2 regions of the Rhodococcus chondri genome follow, and region 2 is predicted to be linked to the other one. Evidence: riboswitches for the same ligand, from Rfam matches in the RefSeq annotation. Region 2 holds a riboswitch; the other holds the start of a gene.

Region 1 (3,405 bases), on a different contig from region 2:
TCGCGACGGTGACCACCACATACGGCAGTACGACGACCACATCGGTCCAGCCGTCCGGCGACAGGCGCCCGAGCATCCACGAATACACCTGGCGCAGGGTGTCGTCCTGCAACTGCATGAAGAAGGTCTGGATGGCGTTGGCGAATGCGGCGACGGCGACCCCCGCCAGGATGATGACCACTTCCGATCGGGCGCCGCCGACCGTGCGGCCGAGGGCGTATGTCGCCCCGACCGCGAGCAGACCGCCTGCGAATGCCGCGACCGGGATTCCGGCGAATCCCGCGACACTACCGACGACGATGGCAAGTGTCGCTCCGAGACCGGCGCCGCTGGAGACGCCGAGCAGGTAGGGATCGGCGAGGGGATTGCGGAAGACGCCTTGGTACGCAGCTCCGGCGATGGCCAGCATGGCACCGACCAGCATGCCCAGGACGACGCGGGGAATCCGGATGTTCCACAGGATGGCCTGCTGCCGGGTCGACAGACCGGAGTCGACCGCGACGAGCGGCAGCCCGTCGGCGATGTCGAGGAGGACACCGCGCGGCGTGAGTCCGGCGGGGCCGACGAGGATGCTCACCAGCATTGCGGCGAACAGGACGAGCGCCGCGCCACCCAGCACGAGTGCGCGGCGACGCGGCGTCGTTGTGATCAAGGTGCGGGTTGGGCCGCGGGGATTGCGCTGACGATCCGAGAGATCTCGCGCATGAAGTCCACCACGCGCGGTCCCCAGCGGCTGGCGATGTCCTCGTCGAGCGCGTAGACGCGTCCGTCGCGGACGGCGCCGAGTTCGTTCCAGCCGGCCCGTTCCGCGACACCCTCGGGTGTGACGCCGCAGCACTGGCTGTCGGCGAGGAAGATCACGTCGGGGTTCTGCTCGAGGATGTATTCGGCCGACAGCTGCGGGTAGCCGTTGCCTCCGGTCGCGATGGAGGTCAGGCCCAGCATCGAATAGATCTCACCGATGTAGGTGTCGTCGGTGACGGTGTAGAAGGTGTTGTCGAGCTCGTGGTAGTAGCGCAGCGGGATTTCCCGCTCGGGCAGTCCGGCGATGATCTCGTCGATCTCGGTCCTCATCTGCGCGACGAGTTCGGCGGCCTCGCCGACGTGGCCGGTGGCGGCCCCGAGCTGTTCGAGCTGCGCGTACGTGTCGTCGAGGGTGACCGCGGCAGGCAGGATCAGTGTGTCGACGCCGGCCTGTTCGAGTCCGGCGACGAGGTCGGCGGTGTCGGCGTTGGCGACGACGAGGTCGGGTTCGTACCCGAGGATGGCTTCGATGTTCGGGGTGTAGCCCGACAGGTCGGTGACGGGGATGTCGGCCGGATAGTCGGATTGATCGTCGACCGCGACGACCTGGTCGCCGGCACCGACAGCGTAGAGCATCTCGGTGTTGGTGGGGCTCAGCGACACGATCGCCTGCGGCGTGTCCGACACCGCGGTGGCGTCGGTCGGGGTGGTGTCTGCGGCGTTGCCGCACGCGGCGGCGAGCAGGGCCAGAGCGGTGATTCCGGCGGTGAGCAACCGGCGGGAAGTGAGGGGCACAGCCATCCTCCGTGACTCGGAGGACGAAAACAGTACGGCTGCAACTCGGAAAGTTGCGGCACGGAACCGTCCTTCGTCCGAGGACCAGTACGTGCCCGCGGCGCCGGCTGACCTGACTTGCCCGGCGAGACCGGGCTTACAGTTGCGGGACAGTGCCGGACTTGCACCGGCTTCACCGTAACGCTGCGGGTGCCCCGCATGAAAAGGCAGGGCACCCGCAGCGTAACTCACGGCACGAGCAGGTCAGGACAGTGCCTGCTCCAAATCCTCGAGAAGGTCGTCGGGATCTTCGAGACCCACCGACAGTCGGACCACACCGTCGGACAGTCCGATGGCGGCGCGCCCCTCGGGTCCCATCGCGCGGTGCGTGGTGGTCGCGGGGTGGGTGATGAGCGACTTGGAGTCGCCGAGGTTGTTGGAGATGTCGACGATGCGCAGCTTGTTGAGCAGCTCGAACGCACGTTTCTTACCCTCGCCCGCGGGGGCGTCGAGTTCGAAGGTGATGATCGTGCCGCCACCGCTCATCTGCGACTTCGCGAGCTCGTATTGCGGATGGGACTCGAGGTAGGGGTACTTGACCCAGCTCACCTTGTCGTTCGATTCGAGGAACCGCGCGAGCTTCAGCGTCGTCGACACCGAGTGTGCGAGCCGCACGGGCATGGTCTCGAGGCCCTTGAGCAGGGTCCACGCGTTGAACGGGCTCAGCGACGGACCGGTGTGACGGATGAGGTTCTTGACTGGCCCGTCGATGTAGTCCGCCGGGCCGAGGATCGCGCCGCCCAGCACACGGCCCTGCCCGTCGATGTGCTTGGTGCCGGAATACACGACGATGTCGGCGCCGAGATCGAGGCTGCGCTGCAGCAGCGGTGTGGCGAAGACGTTGTCCAGCACCACCTTCGCGCCCGCGGCGTGCGCCATCTCGGAGACCTTGCGGACGTCGACGAGGGTTTGCATCGGGTTCGACGGTGTTTCGAAGAACACGGCCGTGGTGGGCACGGACAGCGCCTGCTCCCACTGGTCGAGGTCCTCACCGTCGACGAACACGGTTTCGACTCCCCAGCGGGGCAGGATCTCGTTGCACACCACGAAGCAGGAGCCGAACAGGCTGCGGGCCGCGACCAGGCGGTCGCCCTTGCCGAGCAGCGCCGCCAGGGACGTGAACACCGCGGACATGCCGGACGCGGTCGCGAAGGCACCCTCGGCACCGTCGAGCAGCCGCAGCCGTTCTTCGAACATTTTCACGGTGGGGTTGCCGTACCGGGAGTAGACGAAGTGGTCGACCTCACCGGTGAAGGCTGCTTCGGCGGCCTCGCCGGACTCGTACACGAACCCGGAGTTGAGGTAGAGCGCCTCCGAGGTCTCCTCGAATCCGGACCGCAGGGTGCCGCCGCGCACCCCGAGGGTGGCGGGGCGAACATTGTCGGGCAGCGCCTTGTGGAAAGCGCCACCTTGGGGAATTGCATTCACGACTGCCTCCACGGCAGGCCTTCGGCCCGCCATCCCTGGCCACCGCGATGCCCGTCGGCATCGAGTGCACCTTCGAATCCTTCGAGAACGTTGTAGGCAGGGGTCAGGCCCGCGGCGGTGGCAGCTTCGGCGGCACCGATGGAGCGCTGACCCGAACGACACAGGAAGATCACCGGACCGCCATGTATACCGGCCTCTTTCAGCTGCTCGACGAACTCTTCGTTGCGTGCCCCGTTCGGGTACGAAACCCATTCGACGAAGAGCGTGCGACGCTCGATCGGCGAGGTCTCGGGGACGCCGACGTATTTCCATTCGGCGTCGGTGCGCACGTCGACGAGCACGGCATCCGGGTCTTCTCGCAGCAGCTCCCAGGCTTGCTGCGGCGTTATATCACCTGCG
Region 2 (3,405 bases):
GTGATGCGACGGTGCCATGTCCGGATCGTGGTAGATCGCGACGGGGTTGTCCCCGAAACCGCGGGGTGGCTGGATCATCAGCACCACGTTGCCGGCCCGCAGGGTCGCGAGCACTACGGCCTTGCCCTCCCCGTCACCGTCGACGAACAGCGACCCGGGGGCCTCACCCCACGCCTCGACCATCGCGTCGGTCAGGTCCGGGGGCAGGTCGCTGGTCCACTCGCGATACCGAGCGGCGGTGACCCGCACCGGATTACCGGCCAACTGCTCGGCGGTCAGCCATTCCTCGTCCTGACCACCGGCATCGATGAGCGCGTGGATCAGGGCGTTCCCCGCTTCGGCATCGTCGTCGACGTCCATCCCGGGGAAGCCGTCACCGAGGTCGTAACCTTGCTTGCGCATGGCCCGCAGCAACCGGATCGCCGAGACCGGGGTGTCGAGGCCGACGGCATTGCCGACGCGGGAATGCTTGGTGGGATACGCCGACAGCATCAGCGCGATGCGTCGTTGCGGCGGCGGAACGTGCCGCAGCCGTGCGTGCGCGACCGCGATTCCCGCGACACGGCGGCAGCGTTCGGGGTCGGTGACATACCGGGGCAGGCCGTCGACGTCGAGTTCCTTGAACGAGAACGGCACCGTGATGATGCGGCCGTCGAACTCGGGCACCGCGATCTGTGTGGCCGAATCCAGCGGGGAGACACCGTCGTCCGACTCCGCCCAGCTGTCGCGACTCCAGGTGAGGCACAGGGCCTGCAGGATCGGGATGTCGAGCGCGGCAAGTGCACCGACGTCCCACGCTTCGTCCTCACCACCGGCACTCACGGTCGCGGGCTTCGTGCCGCCGGCGGCGAGCACGGTCACGATCAGAGTGTCGAGGGTGCCGAGTTCGGTGAGCAGATCGGCCGGGGCACCGCGCAGCGACGCGCAGTGGACGACCACGCCGCAGGCCTTGCCGGTCGCATCGATGGCGTCGGCCAGATCGTGGGCGAACTGCACGTTTCCGCTGGTGTGGTGGGCGCGGTAGAACAGCACGCCGACTCTGGGCAGCGCCGCGTCGGGGGTGCCGGGCCGCTCGAGCACGCCCCACTCGGGCAGTTCCGCCGGGGGGTCGAAGCCTGCACCGCCGAGCAGCACCGTGTCGGACAGGAACGCATGCAGCTGGGCCAGGTTCACCGGGCCGCCGTGCGCGAGGTAGCGGTGAGCCTCCGCGGCCGTCCCGATCGGCACCGTGGAGTAGCTCATCAGCTCGGCGTCCGGAGTTTGTTCGCCGCCGAGAACGACGACGGGAACGCCTTGTGCGAGAACCCGGTCCAGACCCGCCTGCCAGGAACGCGCGGAACCCAGAATTCGCACGACCACCAGGTCGGCGCCTGCAAGCAGCGCGGGGAGAGCGCGCGGATCGTCGCCGGTCAGGTCCAGCCGGGACGGGTTCCCGACTGCCCAGTCGGCGCCGCTGGAGCGGGCCGAGAGCAGGTCGGTGTCCGACGTCGACAACAGCGCAAGGCGCGTCACGACGCAACCCGAAGCAGCACAACACAAGCCATGTTCAGTCTCCAAAACCCTCGTGGACCTTACGTGCCGTGGCCGGTCTCCTGGCTGACGGATCGACGCTGCTCGGCCGACCTTCCCGGAGCTGGCTCCAGTGGTCTCCGCACCGGCGGACCGATACGGACGAGGGCGAACAACTACCCGCTCACAGTGGCGAGGGCCGCGCCGGTTTTTCACCGGCTTCCCGAGCACCACGGCAGACCGAGAGTAGCGCACCTTTTTCGCCGCGTGTGCAACGATGTGCGCCCATGGTCGACGTTCCCCCCGAGAAATCCACACCGGATCGGTGTCCCGGTGTGCTGCGTCCGCACCGTGCGGCCGATGGTGCGCTGGTGCGATTGCGTGCGCCCGGCGGCCGGTTGCCCGACGGCGGATTCCATCGGCTCTCGCTCGCGGCCGGGCAGTTCGGGGACGGCGACATCCATCTCACTTCCCGAGGAAACCTGCAGATCAGAGGCGTTTCGGTGGACGAGCGCGGCACCGTGCCCCGCGGGCTGGTCAGGGCTGTTTCCGATGCGGGATTCCTGCCGTCGCTCTCCCATGAGCGGGTGCGCAACATCGTCGCGTCACCGCTGTCCGGGCTCGGCGGTGGGCTCGCCGACATCCGTCCGCTCGTCGGCGCCCTCGACGACGCGCTGTGCGCCGAGCCGGTGCTCGCCGACCTGCCGGGCCGGTTCCTGTTCGGGCTCGACGACGGCCGCGGCGACGTCGCGGGGTTGCGGTGCGATCTGGCTGCCATCGCGGTCGACAGCCGGAATGCTCGCCTGATCGTCGGCGCTCTGTCGGGAACGACGGTGCCGCTGGCGCACGTCGTCGCTTCCCTGATCGATCTGGCCCTGCGCTTCGCCGAGGTGCGCGCAGGCCGGTGGCATGTGCGGCAATTACCCGACGCGGGACGCGAAATCGGCGGTGGCCCGGCCGCTCCCCCGGTCGCCGGGTTCGAGATGCCCTACGGCAGGCTCGATTCGGCGGTATCGGTGCTGGTACCGCTGGGAATCCTGACTCCGTCTATGGTGTCGGCACTGCCGCATCGGGACGTGGTCGTGACCCCGTGGCGGGGCCTCGTGCTGCCCGCATCCGCTGATCCTGCAGCGCTGGAGAACGCGGGGTTCGTGCTCGATGGCGATTCCGCGTGGTCCCGGGTCACCGCATGCACGGGCGCACCCGGGTGTAATCTCGCCGAGGGTAATACCCGAGCACTCGCACGCCGTGTCGCCGCGGCGCCCTTCCCGAACGAACCTGTGCATGTCGTCGGTTGCGAACGCTCTTGCGGCGCACCGCACTCCCCACACACCCTCGTCTTCGCCCGCAGTTCGACGTAACAGGAGCTCGTCGTGATCGATTCCCCGCCACCCCGCCGCTACGAGTACGAAACGGACGGCGCCGAGATCTATGTCCGGTCGTTCGCGACGATCCGCACCGAGTCGGACCTGACGAAGATCCCGGCGGAAGCCGAGAAGGTCGCGGTGCGGATGATCCACGCGAGCGGCCAGACCGACCTCGCGCGCGATCTGGTGATCCACCCCGAACTCGTGCCCGCCGCCCGTCGGGCCCTGAACGCCGGAGCACCGATCCTCACCGACGCGAACATGGTCGCCGCGGGCGTGACCCGTAAGCGCCTGCCCGCCGACAACGACGTGCTGTGCCTGCTCCGCGATCCGCGGGTGTCCGAGCTCGCGCGGCGCTGGGGCACGACACGGTCGGCTGCGGCGGTGTCGCTGTGGGTCGATCGGCTCGAGGGCGCGGTCGTCGCGATCGGTAACGCCCCCACCGCGCTGTTCCATCTGCTCGAGATGCTCGATGCCGGTGCGCCGCGGCCCGCCGCAATCGTCGGGGTGCCCGTCGGGTTCATCGGCG

What was found. Region 2 has a riboswitch for cobalamin ahead of cobN (cobaltochelatase subunit CobN). Riboswitches for the same ligand answer to the same signal wherever they lie in the genome.
Region 1: another riboswitch for cobalamin. It lies ahead of Q8814_RS22065 (ABC transporter substrate-binding protein); the one in region 2 lies ahead of cobN (cobaltochelatase subunit CobN).

Annotation. Positions count from the first base shown of each region.
Region 1 covers NZ_JAUZMZ010000182.1:2,824-6,228, reverse strand. Annotated here, with positions in the region: gene Q8814_RS22070 (FecCD family ABC transporter permease) at 1-583, opposite strand, end outside; gene Q8814_RS22065 (ABC transporter substrate-binding protein) at 649-1,539, opposite strand; cobalamin riboswitch at 1,628-1,773, opposite strand; gene Q8814_RS22060 (O-succinylhomoserine sulfhydrylase) at 1,783-3,006, opposite strand; gene Q8814_RS22055 (rhodanese-like domain-containing protein) at 3,003-3,405, opposite strand, start outside.
Region 2 covers NZ_JAUZMZ010000062.1:22,520-25,924, forward strand. Annotated here, with positions in the region: gene cobN (cobaltochelatase subunit CobN) at 1-1,512, opposite strand, end outside; cobalamin riboswitch at 1,566-1,759, opposite strand; gene Q8814_RS12705 (cobalamin biosynthesis protein CobG) at 1,797-2,870, shown strand; gene Q8814_RS12710 (precorrin-8X methylmutase) at 2,883-3,405, shown strand, end outside.